Regions from separate parts of the Neobacillus sp. Fa239 genome, predicted to be linked through region 2. Evidence: riboswitches for the same ligand, from Rfam matches in the RefSeq annotation. Region 2 holds a riboswitch; each other region holds the start of a gene.
The links. A riboswitch is a leader RNA that binds a small molecule or an ion and turns the genes downstream of it on or off. The one in region 2 is predicted to bind S-adenosylmethionine.

Region 1 (6,908 bases), 2.3 Mb from region 2:
CCCAAGAGCCCATTCAATCCGAGCATCCCGGCTGGCTACACCACGGCGGTTTACATAAGTAGTGATTCCTTTTGCAAGATAATCAACGGCACCGTATTTCACTTGGGCATTTGTATTCGCAACCACTTCCGCTACTATATTAAAAATTCCATTTGCTGATTCCATTGTTGAAATATAGTTTTCTACATATGTGACTGAACTGTTATCTTCTGCAACAACAAGTACATGATTAAAAAGATTTACCTCAGCATTATCATGTAAATATACAGCTTGAATCGGTTCAGTAACTTCAACATTTTTTGGAATATATAAGAATACGCCGCCATTGACAAGCGCTGCATGAAGTGCAGTCAGACGATGCTCATCGGCATTCACCGCTTGAGTCATGTAGTATTTTTTCAACACATCCCCGTGTTCTTTTGCCGCTGTTAGAAGATCGGTAAAAATGACACCTTTACTTTTTAGATCTTCGGATAATGATAAAAAGGCTGGTGTATGATTGCGTTGAATGTATAAGTTTTTATTTTCCGCAACGAGTGCTTTTACTTCTTCCGGTAATTCACTTAATGAAGTGAATGGTTCACTTTTTACGGTATGTGAACTTAATTGGGTAAAGTTCCATTTATCGATTTTTGTTTTATCCGGCCTTGGCATTGGAAGATTATTAAAATCAGCCAATGCCTTTAAACGGAGCTCTTCCATCCAAGCAGGTTCGCCTGCTTGTTTTGAAAAAGAACGAACAAAATCCTGATCAAAAGGTAATTTCGTTTCTGTTGTCATTGTAATCCTCCTAACACTTACTTACGCTTCTTGCCCAACTGTTTCATCTTCAATTCCAAGCTCTTTTTTGATCCAGTCATATCCTTCTGCTTCTAAGCGTTGTGCAAGCTCTGGTCCGCCTGATTTAACGATTCGGCCCTGCATCATAACATGCACATAGTCAGGAGTGATATAATTTAATAGTCGTTGATAGTGGGTAATCACTAAGCAGCCAAAGTCTTCTCCGCGCATTTCATTAATCCCTTTGGAAACTATTTTTAAGGCATCAATGTCAAGACCGGAGTCAATTTCATCCAGGATGGCAATTTTTGGCTGAAGCATCATTAATTGTAAGATTTCGTTACGCTTTTTCTCACCGCCGGAGAACCCTTCGTTCAAATAACGCTGTGCCATATCCAGGTCCATCTCCAGGAATTCCATTTGTTTATCCATTTTACGGATAAATTTCATTAATGAAATTTCATTTCCTTCACCAAGGCGGCTGTTGATAGCCGAACGTAAAAAGTCGGCATTGGTTACGCCGTTAATTTCGCTTGGATACTGCATCGCAAGGAACAGGCCTGCACGCGCACGCTCATCTACTTCCATTTCCAAGACATTCTGTCCGTCTAATAAAATGTTACCGCTTGTTACTTCATATTTAGGATGACCCATGATCGCAGATGATAAAGTAGATTTACCAGTACCATTCGGTCCCATGATTGCGTGGAATTCTCCACCTTTTATTTCAAGGTTTACACCTTTTAAAATTTCTTTCCCATCAATTGCTACATGTAGATCTTTGATCTGTAAAGTTGATCCAGCCATATTTATACCTCCGCAAAGAAAGTTTTGTATCAAGTTAACCATTGGGTCTAGAATTCTATTCTCATTCTATTCTCATTACAATCTTATAACAAATGAAATGTGTTAGCAACTCCTAAACAGTAATAACAAGAAATCATTTTCACTGATCGGCTACTAATTGAGAATGAATTTCCAAACAATGTGAAATTTGCCAAATTAGGCAGCATTTCTGAGGGGTTTATATTAATGCAGACAAACACACTCGGATAAAATCATACCCTATTTTTTTATAATTTGCTATCTCAATTTCAGGTTTAATACTTATCTATTTTTACCGTTGTAAATTATTTCATGTATATAGTCCTATGGCCAAATAAGAAAAGCCAGTGAATCAATCACCGACTTTTCTGTATTTCTTCTTATATATATTATTGTGATACTGGGACAACGGCCCCTTTGTATTTTTTAAGAATAAAGTCTTGAATCGTTTTAGAATGAAGAACCTCTACCAGTTTTTTGATAGCCGGTTTGTTTTCGTCACCCTTACGTACCGCAATGATATTTACATATGGCGAGTTTTTACCTTCAATCGCAATGGAATCCTTAAGCGGATTTAATCCTGCGCCAATCGCATAGTTGGAGTTAATTAATACGGCATCGCCTTCACCATTTTGATAAATTTTTGGCAATAAGGCTGCTTCATATTTTGCATCAAAAATTAAATGTTTTGGATTGGATACCACATCTTTGATCGTTGCAGTTGTTTTATCAATACCTGGTTTTAATTTAATTAAGCCTTGTGCTTCAAGTAAAGATAGCAGACGGCCATGATCGGCAACTGAGTTGCTCATGATTAGATGTGCGCCATCAGGAAGATCACTTAATTTTTTATATTTTTTCGAGTAAACACCAATCGGTTCAATGTGAATCCCGCCAGCATTAACAAAGCCATAACCAAATTGCTTATTTTGGGCATTTAAATAAGGAATGTGTTGGAAGTAGTTTGCATCAAGCTGCTTTGACTGCAATGCTTTGTTCGGTAAAATATAATCCTGAAATGTTTTAATGACTAAGTCAATTCCATCTTTTTTCAAAATAGGTTGTGCTTGACGTAAAATTTCAGCATGGGGAACACTTGAAGCTCCTACCACTAATTTTGTTAACCCTTTATCGCTGCTGCTTGAAGAATTGTTGCTGGATGTTCCGCATGCTGCTAATACAAGGGCTAATGATAACGCTAATACTAAACTAATCCATTTTTTCATGTTGACCTCACCTTTTATCTTTTATCTAATTTTTTTGTAAATGCATCACCAATAAACTGAATCACAAACACGATAATCAAAATAATAATCGTTGCCACAAAAGTGACATCATTTTGGTTTTGTTCAAAACCTTGCAGGTAGGCAAGATTCCCAAGACCTCCTGCACCAATGACTCCGGCCATGGCTGTATAGCTGACAAGAGCAATGGCGGTAACGGTAATACCTGAAACAAGCGCCGGCATCGATTCCGGCAACAGCACTTTCCAAATGATTGTGCCCGTTGTGGCACCCATTGACTTTGCCGCTTCAATAACGCCTTTATCAATTTCTCTAAGACCGATTTCAACCATTCTGGCATAGAACGGAGCTGCCCCAATAATCAGTGCTGGTAATGCTGCGGTTTCACCAATCATTGTCTTAAATAATAGGTTTGTAAAAGGAATTAATAAGACAATTAAGATAATGAACGGGATGGACCGAAAGACATTCACTATTGCACTAATGACCACGTTAATCGGCTTATTTTGCCACATATTCCCTGAAGATGTCAGGAATAGAATTAACCCAAGCAAGATTCCTAAAATAAAGGTTGCCAGTACCGAAACCGCAGTCATATAAAGCGTTTGGACTGTTGCCTCCCACATTGCCTGCCAATCGACATTCGGAAAATAATTACTGTTCATTTGTTACCACCTCCACGCCAACATTCTGCGTGCGAATAAAGTCAATGGCTTTATCGACTGCTTCCCGTCTGCCATCGAGATGAATGAACAGGGTACCATATGAACCACTTTGGGTTTGCGATATTTTCCCTTGCAGGATATTAACCGTCACATCATTCGCTCGGATTAGATTAGTGATCACCGGCTGTTCGGTCGCCTCCCCGATAAAGGTCAACTGAACGATTTGACCCGAATGATACCTCTCAAGAAGATGCTCGGCTGTTTCTTTCGTTTCTTCGGGCTCAGTAACCTGCTGAACAAATCTTTTGGTTATTGGAGCTTTTGGGTTCTTAAATACGTCCAGCACGTGACCAAGCTCAACAATTTTCCCGTTTTCCATGACTGCGACCCGATGGCAGATTTTACGGATAACATGCATTTCATGGGTGATTAACACAATCGTTAAACCTAATCTTTTATTAATATCAACGAGCAAATCCAAAATTGAATCTGTCGTTTGCGGATCTAGTGCTGAGGTTGCTTCATCGCATAGTAACACCTTCGGGCTATTCGCCAGCGCTCTTGCTATGCCGACTCTTTGCTTTTGTCCGCCACTTAGCTGCGATGGATAAGCATTTTCTCTTCCCTCTAAACCAACTAGTTTAATCAGTTCATTTACTCTTTTAGCTCTTTCCGGTCCTTTGACACCCGCTATTTCTAATGGGAAAGCAATATTTTCACTCACTGTCCTTGACCATAGCAGATTAAAATGTTGGAAAATCATGCTGATTTCTTGGCGAGCTTTCCTAAGATCACTGCCTTTGATTTGTGAAATAACTCGGCCAGCCACGGTAATAGATCCCTCAGAAGGAAGTTCCAGACCATTCAGCATACGAATTAACGTACTTTTCCCAGCTCCGCTGTAGCCAATTACACCGAAAATTTCTCCTTCGTTTATTTCCAGGTTGACATCATCTACTGCTTTTAACTGCCCCTGCTTCGATGGAAAAACCTTTCGGACATTTTTAATCGAAATCATTGAATCACCTTCTTTTATCCGTCAAATCCATTTACACAGTGTTCCTTAAATATAGGGTTTGAAATTTTTATTAAAACATTCTATTTTAGAAAAATAAAAATGCCTTTCTGCACAGGCAGAAAGGCATTATAAATAGAACCTTTCTCCCATCTCCCAAAGCAAATGCTTTGTGTGAATTGGCACCATTTCAATAAACATTGACGGTTGCCGGGCTTCATCGGGCACATCCCTCCACCTCTCTTGATAAGAGCTTTTCAACAACTATATTCAATTAACACGTTAAATGACTTAAGCAATTTTTTATCACGAAAGCAATCGTACCACGGAAAAAAATGAGTGTCAACGGAATTTTCTCATTTTCTGAAAAATTATTCTGGTATTTTTTAGGCTGAAGCAACGTCGGTCCCTTTTGTTAAATAAAAAAGCGACTCCAGCATGAGGATCCTTCTAAACGGTGCCACTATCGACAATTTCTCTCTTTTGACCAAGTTTCTTAATCGTTCCTTGCCGGTAAGGAGCTGCTCAATGGCTGAGAAATCACCATAAATTTCATATCTATTGAACATTTCCTCTGAATCGTGAAGCAATGTGATTTCGCCATTTTTTAAGGACAATGTGATGCTTTCGTTGTTTGAGATGAAGCTAATCATGATAGAATCCGTTTCTTTTATTAATTGAAGGACATGTCGATGTTCTTTTGTTTTAAGAAGAAAACAACGAATAGAATCAATCATTTCTCATCACTCCGGTCTATAGGCAATACTATCTATATTCCGTATAACACCAGGAATTCCTTTAATAATCGCTCGACAAAAAAAACAGATGTTTCGCATCTGTTTTTTTAGTTAAAATAATATTTTATTTTTTCTAGTAAGTAAGGAACTGAATGGAAAGCATACAATACCTCTGCCACCATTCCATTTTGAATGAACAATAGGCACGGAACACTTTCAACCGCGTGTGCCTTGGCGAGCTCTGGGTAGAAATTGATATTCATTTTCCCCATTGGGACTTGGACCATTTCCTCAATAATTTGAAGCATTCTCGAAGCAACCTGACAGGTACCGCATAATGGCGTATAAAAGTAAACAAGGCCGGATGATTGATTTTCCATGAATGAAGAGTATTCTTCTCTGTTCCATTCCTTCATAACAATTCGCTCAGCAATTCTCTAAATACTGGGTATGAACGTCAATATTTGCCCCAAGCAATACAGTGGCAAGATGATGTTCAGGGGCGGTGGCTACTTCACGATACATCCGGTCAATATAGATATGTTCCGCATGAGGAAATTCCCTTTTAAATTGTTTGCGCAGCTTTTCACCTGCTTCATCGGCATCCACCAGAATATAAACATCTTTGTCTTCAAGAAAATCAATCAGTTCATCTAATTTGGTTATACTGATCGTTCCATTTGTACAAATAATTTCAACCGGTTCCTTCACAATACTTTTTACCTTTTTTTTGTCTGATTTTCCTTCCACAATTAGAACCTTGTCAACATACGAGTCACTCATAATTAATCACCTTATAATGGAGTTGTTGGTTTAATGTTAACATATTCTACTTATACATATAACGTGTGTATCCCATTTATGAATGTTCGTCCAAAAATAATTAATTATTTTAGCTTACCCTTATCTTTTGATTGAAATAATGGTAAAAAAAAGAAAAGCACCTTCTAAAAAGGCGCTTCCCGTCCATTGATTAATCTTCATTAATCATTTCTTCATATTGTTCAGCAGACATTAACTTATCTAATTCGCTGTTATTAGATAATTCAATAACAATCATCCATGCTTTCTCATATGGAGATTCGTTAACAAATTCAGGGTTGTCACTTAAATCTTCGTTTATTTCAACCACCTTACCACTTACAGGTGCATAAAGTTCAGAAACTGTTTTAACGGATTCCACGCTGCCAAATGCTTCATCAGCAGTTACTTCATCGCCCACTTCAGGAAGTTCAACGAATACGATATCTCCTAGTTCGTGCTGTGCAAAATGAGTAATCCCAACACGTACTTTTTCCCCTTCAACCTTTACCCACTCATGCTCTTCTGAATAACGTAAGTCCTTTGGTGTGCTCATTACGAAAATCCCTCCATAAATTATTCTTAAATCTATCATCGATAAAAAAATCGATTTCCCTGTTTAATAATCGGAAAAGCACGCATTAAAACGCTTACAACCACGTTTTTTCATACTCTTCTTCTTTAAAACCAACCGTAACTTTATTCCCATCCGTTAAAATTGGTCTTTTGATTAACATCCCGTCTGAAGCCAATAAATCAAGCAGCTCGGCTTCAGTTGCAGATTTTAATCTGTCCTTAATACCTAATTCCCGATATTTTAGGCCACTGGTATTAAAGAATT
Region 2 (6,908 bases):
TAATAACCGGGATTAGCTTCCATATTATCATTTGGATGATATATCAAATTCTCGATACCCACCAAGGTGATCTTGTCTATATTCACCGAAAACTTCTAGGCAAATGGATTGGAGGGCTACTGAGTATTTTTTTCATTGTATATTTGCTCTTACTTGGTAGTACAGTTTTAAGAACCTTTATTGAGCTTGTCCAGGTATGGGTGTTTCCCGAGTTAAAAACTTGGGTAGTGGGGTTAGTTCTGCTTGTTCTCGCCTATTATATCGTTTCAGGAGGGTTTCGAGTTATTGTAGGGATTTGCTTTTTTAGCCTTCTTAATTATATTTTATTTTCTATTTATGCATTATTTATAAAGGATTTGCATTTTAGCAATTTAACACCCATTCTCCAACACTCAATCATAGACATTGTTAAATCAACAAAGCACATGGCATTTTCTTATCTCGGTGTGGAAATTTTACTGATGTGCTACCCTTTTATAAAAACACCAAGTAAATCAAAAAAATGGGTATATCTTGCCAATCTAGCAACAACTATACTTTATCTGATTACAGTTATTCTTACATTGGCTTTTTGTACCCAAAAACAGATAGTCAAAGAATTTTGGCCTACTTTGGCATTCTTTCGATTTGTTCAACTGTCTGCGGTTGAACGCTTTGAATTTATTGGGATATCATTTCAACTATTACGGGTGTTTCCTATTTTAAGTTTATCGCTTTGGGCTGCTAGCCGCGCAACAAAGCTATTGTTTACAGTAAAACAATATGTAGTTATCCCCGTGTTTTTGCTCGTAATCTTTATTATTATTTGTCTTATGCCAGATCAACGAAATATCGATGCTGTATCTTCTTTCGTGTCAACGGCTGGATTGTACCTAGTGTATATTTATATTCCTTTGTTATATATTTTGCATATTTTAAGAAAGGAAGTAAGAAGCCTAACATGAAACGGATAATCATCTTCTTGCTGGCTCCGTTCCTTACATTATCTGCTTGTACGCAAGCAGAGATTGTCGATCAAATTGCAATGCCTATAGTAATGGGAATTGATAAAACCCAAAACAATAAACTCCAATATACAATAGCTGTTCCTATTTTTCAGTCTAATCAATCTGTCTTGAACACGACATATACATTTTCGGACTACACATTGAAAAACTCTAGCCAGGTGTTGCAAACAGAGAATAACAAACCTATTTCCAACGCAAAAATATCAGTTGTTCTTTGTAGTAAAGATTTGGCTAAGGATGGTTTAATGAGAAGCATGGATACGATTCTACGAGATCCTAAGATGTCACGTAAAATCTATTTAGCGATCGTGGACGGGCAGGCAAAAGATTTACTGGAATCAGATTTCAGCTCGAACGAGGAAAAAGGAATCTTTTTAAATCAGATGATCAATGGTAACATACAAGGCGGCTTCCTTCCCGAAACCCACCTGCATCAGTTTGAATATGCTATGCTGGGAGAAGGAATGGATCCGTATATGCCACTCTTTAAAACGTATAAAGAAAATAAAAAAAATATGGAGCGTATAAAAATTTCTGGTTTAGCTTTATTTAGAAAAGACCACTTTGTAGCAACACTCCCTTTGAAACAAATGCCGATCTTTCGATTGATGGTTGGTAATGCCAATAAGGGTGTCTATCAAGTAAAAATGGAGAATCATTCATACGCAGCCGTGAGAAACCAAGGTTCGAAAGTTCGCTATGAAATTAGCGGCAGTACAAAAAAACCTGAGATAACAATCAATTTGACAATGGATGGAATCGTTACAGAATACTCAGGTTTTAACCTAACAGAAAAAAATCGATTGTATCTCGAGAAAAGCTTCGAGCAGCAAATTACTAGTACAGGAAAATCTTTATTACATACATTTCAAAAACTACAGATTGATCCCCTCCAAATTGGGGATTTTGTTAGAAGTCAAAGACGAGATTGGGAGGCTGATAAATGGCGTCAGAAGTATCCTGAAGTGCCAATTCGTCTGAAAGTCGATGTGCATATACTAGAAATTGGAGCTACCCAATAACCATCGAATCTGATGCAAAGATTGCATTTTTGCATTAGACTTACTACCAAATACCCAACTAAGATGGGTAGATAAAAAGACATTCAAAATGAACTGCACCTCCAATTGTTAGACACAGCTAACCATTGGAAGTGCAGTATGGCTAAATATTCAATTGTGTTAAAGCTTAAGGCGGTACTACCTAGATAAATGGAAAAGTAACAGTTTTTTTTCAAAATTATACATTGGTCTTGATTGCCAATAACAGCCCAGTAGACCAATCGACTTCGGTTATGACTAAATCTGCTCTATTCCGTAGAGTCTGAACAAGTTTTGGCGCTTTGATTCTATATAACTCCGGCAATTTTGAATCCGGAAGCAAATCTTTAATAACATAAAAACCTCCTACGTTTAAATGATCTAATGTTTTGTCCAATAACTCGAATTTTCCCGGCCACGTATCCGCAAAGATAAAATCAAACCGCTCTGACATGTTTTGAATAAAAACCGCCCCATCCTCACAACGGAACGAAACTCTTCTGTCATCGCCCAAATACTTCTTTGCTATTGATTGCACACTACCATCTATATCCACTGTTGTAAGTGTACTATCTTCATCCATTCCCTCTATAATCCATGAAGCAGATGCCCCAGCACCCGTTCCTAACTCTAAGAAGGTTCCTTTTGTTTTTGAAGCTGCCAATCCCTTGAGCAAAAAACCAGTTTTTCTATCACATGACTGCTGGAAGCCAAATAGCTTAGATTCTTGTAATATTTTCTCGTAGGCTGATGGCACTTTCAAATCATTGCTTTCTTCCATGCTCATACTTCCCTTCTTCCTTAACAGATGTTTCAGTTCCATTCAATGAGCCTGACATATATTTAGGGAACAAAAAAAGCCCCTTAATAAAAGAGGCCTTTGCATTAATATATTGACCTCTTATCTAACAGAGTATTTTACCTCTGTTGGAATTAGCACCTTCCTGAAAAAATCAGGGGTTGCTGAGGTTTCACAGGGCCAGTCCCTCCACCTCTCTGGATAAGAATTATTTTTATGAGATTACATTAATTTATATTAAGTATTGCACAGTTTATACAAAAAAAGCAATCCTTTAATACACATAGAATGCCTACACTAATAAAGAATGTTTAATAACGATACTTTTACCATACAAATAAAATAGCAATTATTTCTAATGCATTAGGTGAAAATAAAGTGATTGCATTCAAAAGTTAAAGGTATTTTATGGACTATTATTTTATGAATCTTGCTTCTCCTTCTTGCTATAAAACATTCTCGACATCAACAGTCCCAATACCCCTAATCCTAAGAAAAGGATGGCACGGATGAAAATCGATACCGCAAGAAAATCCACCAATAATACTTTGCCAAGCGAGACAAAGATAAAAATGATCCCAAATCGCTGCAAGACCACATGTTTCCGTACGCGGCCGAACACCACAGAGAGAATCGCATAAAGCGCCCACACGAAGGATACACTCAGATGCTGAATGTTATCGGTGCTATGGAACGTGAAATAATCGGTTACATGGGTTATGAATACCACACTTAAGGCGGCTATCGCAATCGTTAAAGGCATTTGGATGTCTTTTCTCGTATCCCTTGGCAGAATAAGCTTCTTGATAAAGGCATTGGTAAATAAGCTTACGAACGGGAATTACATGTTTTTGTCGCACAAACCATTGCATGGCTCAGCTTTGGATTTTTTGGGACCCTATCCATGGTATATCTTTTCACAGGAAGGAGTCGCACTGCTTTTATTTTTTATCCTGCTGCTTCCGTTTTTCCATTATAAGAAACAAAAAGAAAATATGTCTGCCTGATTTCACTGTAAAAAGGGCTTATCCTTCCCCTTCTGCCTTGCTCTCATCATCATTGCCATTTTGATTTGAAACGATTTTGCATTGGAGTCCGTCTCATTTTACAGGGGGGATGAAGTTGAGAAAGATTATAAGTCTATTATTCGTTTTTCTAACTAGCTGTTATTTTCTTACTAATACAACTTATGCAAGTTGGGCCTACCCTTTTGTTGTCTACGATGGGAATGTCTATGTTGTTTCAGAAACCCATATAGAACCCAATAAAATCGGTAAGAAAATTGGGGAGGTAACGAAGTATTCAGACCTGGAAGGCACTTATAGTGGGAATTTTTCAAATCAGTTTCCTAAAGGAACGGAATACTATGAAATCAGAAGTGTATCAGTAAAAGAAGCAATTGCCATTAAAGAAGGTAAGGAATCATTTATTAAAGCTACATTTAACGGCAAATATGCGGGCAGCGGGGAAATTGATCATCAGAAATATATGATGATCCATTTATTGCTGTATGTTATCGGAGTCATTTTATTATTCGGGATCATTTATTTATTTTTCAAAAGAAGGAGGAAATAACCAACTAAAAAGAGCTGTCAAAAGATAACGGGTTCAGTGTCCTGTCGCGAAACCCGAATGTAGCCCATTTGCACTGCCTTTTGTATCTGTTTTTGCAATAAAAATAAAATAGCTCAGTTCACTGAGCCATTTTTGGTTGCCTGAATGGCTACCTGATAAAAAAATGCTGATTCCCTTTTCTGGGTCCTCTCTTATCGGTTGGGAGTAAGTTAAATTAGCGGAGAATTTTCTCTTAATTTGGAAATTGAACTGAAAATAGCGAAAATAGACGGAGAGATTCCCCCTATTGACTCGAAAAGCATGAAAATGGGGGATTTTCCTTTGCATAACCGGAAATCCTCCCCTTATTTACCCGGAAACGAGCTCCATTTTGCAAATAACCGAAAAATCTCCTCTTATTTTACATATCACAAGGGTACACAATTAAGGATAATACTTTATAATGTTTGTGATATGAAACGGAACACGTTTGTCAAAAGACAGCCTTTTTAAGGACACTTCCTACAAGCTCCTCAATATTCATCTTCTGGCTATCATTTCTATCTCAATCTGTGCACCTAGAGGAAGGGATGATACACCAAGTGTTGTACGAGCAGGATATGGCTCAGAAAATTGTTTTGAATAAACTTCATTCATTGCTGTGAAATTATTCATATCCGTTAAGAATACATTCACTTTTTCAACATGATCTGGAGTTAAACCTGCTGCCTCCAATACATTGAAAAGATTCATAAAACATTGATTTGTCTGTTCCACAATATCACCTTCTACAAGCTTTCCAGTCTGTGAGTCTACTGGGGTTTGCCCGGATAAAAATACTAAATCACCTGCTTCAATGGCATGCGAGTAAGGACCAACTGCAACCGCTCCAGATGCACTAAAAGCCTTTCTTGGCATATAAACTCCTCCTTTTAGAGAATATTTTACATTTGATCTTCCCTATCTCTTCCTCCGATATTTGTGTTCCGAATTAATGATTTGTTTCAATTTACCTCTCCAAAACGTATCCTTCCATTCGTGTGGTCTAAATGGAATAAGTGGAGCGAAATAAGGTACTCCAAATGGCTTTAGGCTAGCACCCCAAATAAAGAAAACAAGAAAGACCGCTATCAAACCTGTGTATCCAAAAAACCAAGCTATTGGTATTAATATCCATCTCATAGTGGATGCCAGCGGTAAAAAACCTTTTACCAGTACTAAGTAAACACACAATTGGGCAAAACCTCCTACGATCAATCCACCAGAACTGATAATTTTAGTGCTGACAGCAAATTGCCCAACAATCATGACTGCTAATAAGGCTATCATCAGATTTAAGCTTTTATAAATGTGTAGAGAAGTATCATAAATAATTCTTAAGACAAATAATATAAAAACCATTTCCCAAAATCCATTTAAAATTTCGCCAGTAAATAGGAATTTATTTAATAATTCTGTTTTATGTTTACCTATGTGAAGTTTTTTAATGTCATCCATATGAAACCGTTGGGTGGCAATATAAAATGCAGGTAAATGCAAAGAAAGAATCAGATAAATTTACGTATATGAAATTCTACAAACATAAAAAAATCCAAACTCGTTTCTTATTGAAAAAGAGATTGGATTTTTTTGAATTTCATTACAAATTTAGCCAGTTAGGCGATTTTCATCCGCATCAAAAAGGCATTGTTTCGTGAAATTGTATTTGTTCCCTAATTTACTTGAATGGTGGAAACGACCAAATGATTATGGTCCACTTCGATTTGATACTGTTTTCCGTTTGCCCCTTTAACGAGGTAAATCGAATCTGCTCCAAGGATTGATTTGGTTTTTGAATATAGGCGATACGAGATCATGTTTGTTCCCTTATCTTTCACCGCCTGGTTCAAGTTTTCATCCAGCGTTGAGTGGTTTATGTAAGTTGAAAATCCAATAAAAATCACGACGGCAACGGCTACAGCAAAAAGAAAAAACCAACCTTTTTTATTATCTTTAGACATAGATCCCTTCCTATCTGTTTTTAATATTGATTATCCAGTCTAAAGATGAAGTTACGATTAGAAGGGTATTAAATTTTAATAAAAAAGGCAGCTTTTCAATAACCTTTTTATTCTTGATGTATTTCTAATTTCAGGGTGGAAGGCACAAATACACTCATTATCTGAATATCGATATTACGCTCAAAACTTCATTTGTCGTGGTTCCAAAACTTTTATTTTAATTTCCCGCCAAATACCGGGAAGAAGCTATGCTCACCATAATTCTGGATGTGCTCCACATTCTTCAAAGTCTCCATATCTGCATCGCTGATAGCAAAATCTAGATCCGCATTGTTTCTCATATGATCTGGATTTGCGGTCTTAGGAATGACTACAAGACCAAGCTGGATATCATAACGTAGGCAAAGCTGAGCAACAGATACTCCATACTTATCAGCTATAACCCTAACCACTAAATGATCGAGAACTGCACCATGTGCAAATGGTGAATATGCCTCTACCAGGATGT
Region 3 (6,908 bases), 1.7 Mb from region 2:
CTTTATACACTTGCAATGAATGGGCAAGCTCCGAAGAGCTTTGCAAAAGTTTCAGGAAACGGAGTTCCAACCGTATGTATTTGGGCAACCCTCATCGGATTAGTGTTTGGAGTTGTGTTAAACTATTTCGCTCCGCCGCAATTATTCCTTTATGTTTATAGTGCCAGCGTTCTACCAGGTATGGTGCCTTGGTTTGTACTAATTATTAGTCAGATGAAATTTAGAAAAGAGCATGCAGATCAAATGGCAAGCCATCCGTTTAAAATGCCTCTTGCGCCAATCAGTAACTATGCAACAATGGTATTTTTAGTAACTGTTTTAGTGGGAATGTACTTTAACCCTGGAACCCGTTTATCCTTATTTGTTGGGTTGATTTTCCTTGCAATCGTAGTGGCATGTTTCTATATCTTTAAAATGGGAAATCGTGTTCCATTAGACAATTCCGATACTAAACCACATAAAAATATCGCAAGTTAACTATACAGAACAAACAAAAAGTCTAGTCTAAAAAACTAGGCTTTATATTTTGCTTAAAAGTTCAAAAAATTGTAATAAATCTAGCGATTCTATCGTTTCCACCATGTATATAATAGAATCAAAGAAAGGTGGAGAATTCGATGAGAAAACGTAAATTAAGTTTTAAAGAATTGGTTATAGATAATAAGCAGGAAATTAAAGGAGATCTAAAAGCATTGGAAAAAATAGAAGCAAGAATCGAAGAAAGACATGCTGAAAAATAGCAGTTTTATAAAAGGGGTCAGTCCCCCGGCGCTTTAAAGCGCCGGGGGACTGACCCCTTTTTTACTAATTTTGTTTGTACCCATCAAGATAAGAAATTGGTTTTACGACAGGAACAGCTGCCCCTTTGAAGTGTTGTTTGATAAAGTCTGTTACTTCTTTGGAATGGTAGATATCAACGATTTCTTTAATTGCTTTGTCATCTTTGTGTTTTGTTTGGCTAGCAATAATGTTTACATATGCTTTATTTGAAGCATCTTCTCTAAAAATTGGGTCAGATGTTGGGTTTAAGCCAGCGTTGATCGCCATATCACAGTTGATAATCGAAGCAGCAGCATCGTCTAAGCCACGTGGTGTTTGTCCTGCATCTACAGGAGTGATTTTTAGATTATGTGGATTACTTGCGATATTTTCTAAACCGCCTGATCCATCAAAACCAGGTTTTAACGTTATCAATCCAGATTTTTGCATTAATAAGAGTGCTCTTCCTAGATTCGTAGGGTCTTTCGGAATAATGATTTGGTTTCCATCTTTAATTTCGCTGATGTTTTTAACTTTTTTAGAGTAGATCCCCATTGGCCAGATAGAAGTGGTACCGACAGCAGATAATTTTAGATTACGCTGTTTTCTGAAGTTATCAAAATAGACGACTGTTTGGAATGCATTCAAATCGATTTCGCCGCTGTCCAAAGCAAGGTTTGGCTGGACATAATCATCAAATTTTACAATTTGGATGTCAATCCCTTTATCTTTTGCCAGCTTTTTAACTAATTCCCATGTAGGTGTTTCTGAACTCGATGTTCCTACTTTAATCGTTTTACTGTCTGAGCTGGTTTTTGAACTGCATCCAGCTAACAAAAGAAATAAACCTAACAAAATAACTAAATATTTCTTCATTTTGAAATTCCCCCTAATATGTTTTTTTATTATGAAAAAGGATAACCTTCAATCATCAATTATTTTCTTCTGATTTTTTTGGAGAGCAGGTTGCCGAGTGATTGAACCAGCTGAACCATTACAATGAGGGTTACAACGGTTATGATCATAACCTCGGTTTTAAACTGGTTATACCCATAAGTAATCGCTAAATCACCAATCCCGCCGCCACCAACAGCACCAGCCATGGCAGATGCGCCAATTAATCCAATGGTAGCGATGGTTAAGGCTAAAACGATCGAACCAAGTGCTTCCGGCAAAAGAAATCTCCAAATGATTTGCCAGGGAGTTGCTCCCAATGCCTGCGCTAATTCAATAGTGCCTTTATCGACTTCGAGAAGGGAGTTCTCTACTAATCGGCCAATATAAAAGGCCGTATAGAGCACGAGCGGTACGATTGCCGCGGTGGTGCCAATTGCAGTTCCCACGATTAATCTAGTAAATGGAATAATTGCCACTACTAAGATAATAAATGGAATGGATCGAAAGATATTAATAATGACATTAAGAATATTGAATAGAATATTATTCTGCAAAATGCCGTTCTCTCTTGTAATTACCAGAATCACACCTATTGGAATTCCAATAATGACCGAAATAATCAGAGCTACAACGACCATATAAAGTGTTTGATCAATTGAACTTAAAAACTCTGGCCAGAACCAGGACCAATCAAATGGCATCTTCAGACACCTCCTTAATAACAGCTTCATTGTCTCGAATATACTGAACGGCGCGAAGAATTTCTTCTTTATCACCTTTGAATTCAACAAGTAAATTTCCGAATGGCTGACCTTGAAGCTCTGTTACCATCCCGTGAAGAACATTTAAATCGATTGAAAAGTGCTTTGCCGTATTTGAGATTAATGGGACATTGGTTGAATTGCCTTTAAAAATAATTCGGTAAATGCCATGGGAGCTTGACTGGCTGCTTTCATTAATTAATTTTTGTACGGACTTTGGAATATTATCGTTTAAGAAGGTCCTCACAAAGCTTCGGGCGATCATTGTTTTTGGCTCAGTGAACACGTCGATGACCGATCCTTGCTCCGCGATGGTCCCGTCTTCAATAACCGCAACTTTATCGCAAATATCACGGATGACATTCATCTCATGGGTAATCATTAAAATGGTTACGCCAAATTCATCTCGTACCTTTCGTAATAACTCTAAAACGGCTTCGGTCGTGTTTGGATCAAGTGCCGATGTAGCTTCATCGCATAGGAGAATATCAGGGTCAGTTGTCAGCGCGCGGGCAATTCCAACTCTTTGCTTCTGACCACCGGACAGCTGATCTGGGTAATGATTCATCCGATCCTCCAAGCCAACAAATGCTAGTAATTTTGTGACTTTCTCTTTAATTTCATTTTTAGGTGTGCCTTCTAAAATAAGCGGCATCGCCACATTGTGAAAAATCGTTTTCGAATTTAATAAGTTATATTGTTGAAAGATCATGCCAATCTTTTTACGCTGCTTGCGTAAATCCTTTGGCGCCAAGGATAAAAGGTTTACTCCATTGATGAGCACTTTCCCGGAAGATGGCCGTTCCAGCAGATTTACACAACGAATCAGTGTACTTTTTCCTGCCCCGCTGAATCCTACCACACCAAAAATTTCACCTTTCTCAACGCGAAGGTTAATTCCTTTTAAGGCACTTACCTTTTTCTCTTTGCCTTTTCCATAAATTTTATGTACATCGTCTAAAACAAGCATTATATCAATCCCCTTTGTTTGCACCTATATACGAAAAAGCCTCTTTCTTCAATCAGAAAGAGGCTTTTCTATCTCAACCTTATCTTTCAGAATGAAGTCACTCTGCAGGAATTAGCACCTTTCATTAATGAAGGTTGCTGGACGTCATCGGGCCTGTCCCTCAGTCTCTCTGGATAAGTTATTCAGCTGTTTTTAACTTATTTATGATGTTAATAAATTATTAAACTATTGTCAATCTTTTTATTTTAAAAAAATATTAGTAATCCGATAATTTTAATTTCAATTGATGATTTTTTAATTTTTAGTAAATCTATTGGCATTATTTCAGAAAAATCATTTATCATAATAGATAGAATCCTACTTCACCTGAATAGAGGTCAAGCAATGAAAGAAAAGTTTTTAGATGGAGTGCTGAATATCAAAACGGGAGGAGAACAAAAGGGATTTATAACCTCATTGCACTATCATCGCTACGAGCCGACACCTTATAGTGCCCTTGAAACCTTATTTCACCAATATGAATTGAAAAGCAGTGATCATATCGTTGATTTTGGCTGTGGTAAAGGACGTTTAATTTTTTATATTCATTATTTATGGAATGCCAATGTGACCGGCATTGAAATGAACCAGGCTCTCTATCAAGAGGCTGTCCAAAATCAAAAAAATTATCTTAAGAAACACATTGATGCCAAGAATAAAATACACTTTTATTGCTGCTTGGCGGAAGAGTATGAAATTAGATCGTTAGATAATTGCTTTTACTTTTTTAATCCATTTACCATCCAAATTTTTATGAGAATCATAAAGAATATCTTACTTTCTGTGGAGAAGTCCCATCGGGAGATAGAACTGGTTTTATATTACCCTTCAGAGGATTATATTTATTTTCTGGAAAATCAAACCCCTTTTGAATTCAAACAGGAAGTTATATTGCCGGATTTATATGAACATAATTCAAATGAACGATTTTTAATCTATAGGTTGTCTTATTAGAGGGAGAGAATTCACATGAACGAAAAAAATCCATTATTAGAAGCATTTAAGCAAACCACGTATCAAGTGGTCGGGCATGACCCAAGAGACATTCAAACATTACTAGCAGCTTTCAATGATTTTGATGGTTTGCAGGAAAGCGATATCTATGGGAAAGGAAAAATAATCGAGGAGTTCCAAGAGAAGATGGCTGATTACTTAGGGAAGGAGACAGCTGTATTTTTTCCTAGTGGTACGATGGCCCAGCAAATTGCTTTAAGAATTTGGTGTGATCAAAAAGGAATAAAGAAAGTCGCTTACCATCCGTTATGCCATTTGGAAATCCATGAAGAGGACGGATTAAAAGAGCTGCATCATATTGAACCGATTTTGCTTGCTGATCAAGACAGTTTAATTCAATTAGAAGATGTTGTTGGGCTTAAAGAGGATATTGCTTGTTTATTGCTTGAACTGCCCCAGCGTGAGATTGGCGGTCAATTACCAGATTATGAAGCTCTGGAATCGATTTCGGCTTATTGTCATGAGAAAGGAATCAAATTACACTTGGATGGTGCAAGGTTATTTGAAATTCTTCCCTACTATGAAAAGTCAGCTGCTGAAATTTGTCGTCTGTTTGATAGTGTGTATGTGTCATTTTATAAAGGAATTGGCGGAATTGCAGGGGCGATTCTGGCAGGAGAAAAGGATTTTATTGAGGAATCGAAAGTTTGGAAAAGGCGTCATGGTGGGGATTTAATCAGCCTTTATCCGTATATAATTAGTGCAGATTTTTATTTTGATCAAAGGATCGCGAAAATGGAGCAGTATTACCGGGAAGCAAAAGAACTTGCAGGCCATTTTAATCAATGTCATGCAATTAAAACACTTCCACTAAAGCCGGTTTCCAATATGTTTCATGTTCATTTTGATGCTCCAAAAGAGGAGATTGAAACCATTCTGGTAGAACTTTATGAGAAAAGTGATATTGGTTTAACTGGCAATTTGAAAGATACTACTAAGGGCACCTGTTTTTATGAAGCAAGCATTGGGGATCGATTTGGCAGCGTTCCAAAAGGAGATTTAAAAGAATTGTTTCGTATGCTTGATGAAAGAATGCGAGAATTGAAAATGTTTAGTAGGCAATAAGACACAAAAATTCATTCAGCCAAAAATCATCAGGAAAGGGGGAGCAAAAGTGCAAGGTAAATTTAAAATTATTACGGCCATGCTTATTTGGGGAAGTATTGGTGTTTTCGTCAAGAATATCAATCTATCTTCAAGTGAAATTGCGCTTCTAAGGGGAGTAATTGGCAGCCTTTTTTTAATTGTCGCAAGTGTATTGGCGAGACAAAAGTTTGACATTCAAGCTTTAAAAGAAAATTTCCTCCTGTTAATCCTTTCCGGTGCCGCGATCGGATTTAACTGGATTCTCCTTTTCCAAGCTTATCGGTATACGACCATTTCCAATGCAACATTAAGCTATTATTTTGCTCCAATCTTCGTCATGGTCCTAGCTCCTTTTATTCTTAAAGAAAAACTGACACCGCTAAAGGTAGGCTGTATTGTTACGGCAATGGCAGGATTATTTCTTATTGTGAATTTTGGAGGCAGCAACGGTGCAGGCGGCTATCATCATGCGGTTGGAATCCTATATGGTCTCTCAGCTGCAGCGTTTTATGCCAGTGTCGTATTAATCAATAAATTTATCAAAAATCTATCAGGTTTTGAAACCACTTTAGTTCAATTAATGGTGGCGGTAATCGTTCTTTTACCATACGTAATGATCAAAGATGGAATGGATTTTTCCGGCGTAAACTCTCATTCCCTTATTTTTATTTTCATCATTGGTATCATCCATACGGGCATTGCTTACTTTTTGTATTTTACCTCTATTAAGGACCTAAAAGGGCAGGCCATAGCTGTTTTAAGTTATATTGATCCCGTATCAGCCGTGATTATTGCTGCGCTATTTCTTGGAGAAAGCATGGGTATTATCCAAATAATTGGCGGCTGTCTCATCCTGGGTTCTACTCTTATAAGTGAAACGATGGAAATAAAAGTGCAGAAAATGAAAGATAGTAAGGTTTAAAAAATCCCTATGGAATTAGAAAAGCTCTTCTCGATGGAGAAGGGCTTATTTAATGGAAATTAAATGAAGAGTTTTGGGAGATGGATTTCTTAGTTCGATTTATACTCATCTAATTTCTTCATGGCATATTGAAATTGTTTTTTTGAAAGTTGTTTATTGGCTAAAGATGAATATAAAATCGCAAATGCAATCGGCATTACATCAATATGGACATTAATATTTGTATTAACATCAACATCAGAATTACCACTATTACTTACTTTAGCTAGTGTGCCATTCACCAGATCATTTTGATTATCATTATCGAATTTGCTTCTATACTTTGTATGTTCGTTATCATTGTTTGTTCGCCCCATAAATGCCATTTTATTACCTCCTTTCTAAAAATCAGATTACTACTTAACTGAGATAGTATTTTCCAAGTTAAGTAGTAATCTTTATACTAACAGTAGTATTTACA

Region 1: another riboswitch for S-adenosylmethionine. It lies ahead of ACZ5XR_RS23080 (methionine ABC transporter ATP-binding protein); the one in region 2 lies ahead of ACZ5XR_RS11430 (O-methyltransferase).
Region 3: another riboswitch for S-adenosylmethionine. It lies ahead of ACZ5XR_RS03255 (methionine ABC transporter ATP-binding protein); the one in region 2 lies ahead of ACZ5XR_RS11430 (O-methyltransferase).

The regions. Positions count from the first base shown of each region.
Region 1 covers NZ_AP041611.1:4,637,636-4,644,543, forward strand. The annotation lists gene sufD (Fe-S cluster assembly protein SufD) at 1-780, opposite strand, end outside; gene sufC (Fe-S cluster assembly ATPase SufC) at 802-1,587, opposite strand; gene ACZ5XR_RS23070 (MetQ/NlpA family ABC transporter substrate-binding protein) at 1,995-2,831, opposite strand; gene ACZ5XR_RS23075 (methionine ABC transporter permease) at 2,846-3,514, opposite strand; gene ACZ5XR_RS23080 (methionine ABC transporter ATP-binding protein) at 3,504-4,532, opposite strand; SAM riboswitch class I at 4,676-4,782, opposite strand; gene ACZ5XR_RS23085 (hypothetical protein) at 4,916-5,266, opposite strand; gene ACZ5XR_RS23090 (thioredoxin family protein) at 5,374-5,682, opposite strand; gene ACZ5XR_RS23095 (toprim domain-containing protein) at 5,693-6,049, opposite strand; gene gcvH (glycine cleavage system protein GcvH) at 6,240-6,623, opposite strand; gene ACZ5XR_RS23105 (arsenate reductase family protein) at 6,718-6,908, opposite strand, start outside.
Region 2 covers NZ_AP041611.1:2,377,648-2,384,555, reverse strand. The annotation lists gene ACZ5XR_RS11440 (GerAB/ArcD/ProY family transporter) at 1-944, shown strand, start outside; gene ACZ5XR_RS11435 (Ger(x)C family spore germination protein) at 941-2,029, shown strand; gene ACZ5XR_RS11430 (O-methyltransferase) at 2,247-2,834, opposite strand; SAM riboswitch class I at 2,946-3,054, opposite strand; gene ACZ5XR_RS11425 (DUF2339 domain-containing protein) at 3,268-3,609, opposite strand; gene ACZ5XR_RS11420 (TMEM164 family acyltransferase) at 3,566-3,853, shown strand; gene ACZ5XR_RS11415 (hypothetical protein) at 3,969-4,421, shown strand; gene ACZ5XR_RS11410 (RidA family protein) at 4,941-5,318, opposite strand; gene ACZ5XR_RS11405 (spore germination protein) at 5,361-5,897, opposite strand; gene ACZ5XR_RS11400 (hypothetical protein) at 5,924-6,097, shown strand; gene ACZ5XR_RS11395 (hypothetical protein) at 6,113-6,400, opposite strand; gene ACZ5XR_RS11390 (aldo/keto reductase) at 6,613-6,908, opposite strand, start outside.
Region 3 covers NZ_AP041611.1:699,885-706,792, forward strand. The annotation lists gene ACZ5XR_RS03235 (amino acid permease) at 1-477, shown strand, start outside; gene ACZ5XR_RS03240 (FbpB family small basic protein) at 618-740, shown strand; gene ACZ5XR_RS03245 (MetQ/NlpA family ABC transporter substrate-binding protein) at 805-1,635, opposite strand; gene ACZ5XR_RS03250 (methionine ABC transporter permease) at 1,695-2,357, opposite strand; gene ACZ5XR_RS03255 (methionine ABC transporter ATP-binding protein) at 2,347-3,387, opposite strand; SAM riboswitch class I at 3,464-3,567, opposite strand; gene ACZ5XR_RS03260 (methyltransferase) at 3,772-4,380, shown strand; gene ACZ5XR_RS03265 (threonine aldolase family protein) at 4,396-5,505, shown strand; gene ACZ5XR_RS03270 (DMT family transporter) at 5,555-6,448, shown strand; gene ACZ5XR_RS03275 (hypothetical protein) at 6,538-6,813, opposite strand; gene ACZ5XR_RS03280 (hypothetical protein) at 6,891-6,908, opposite strand, start outside.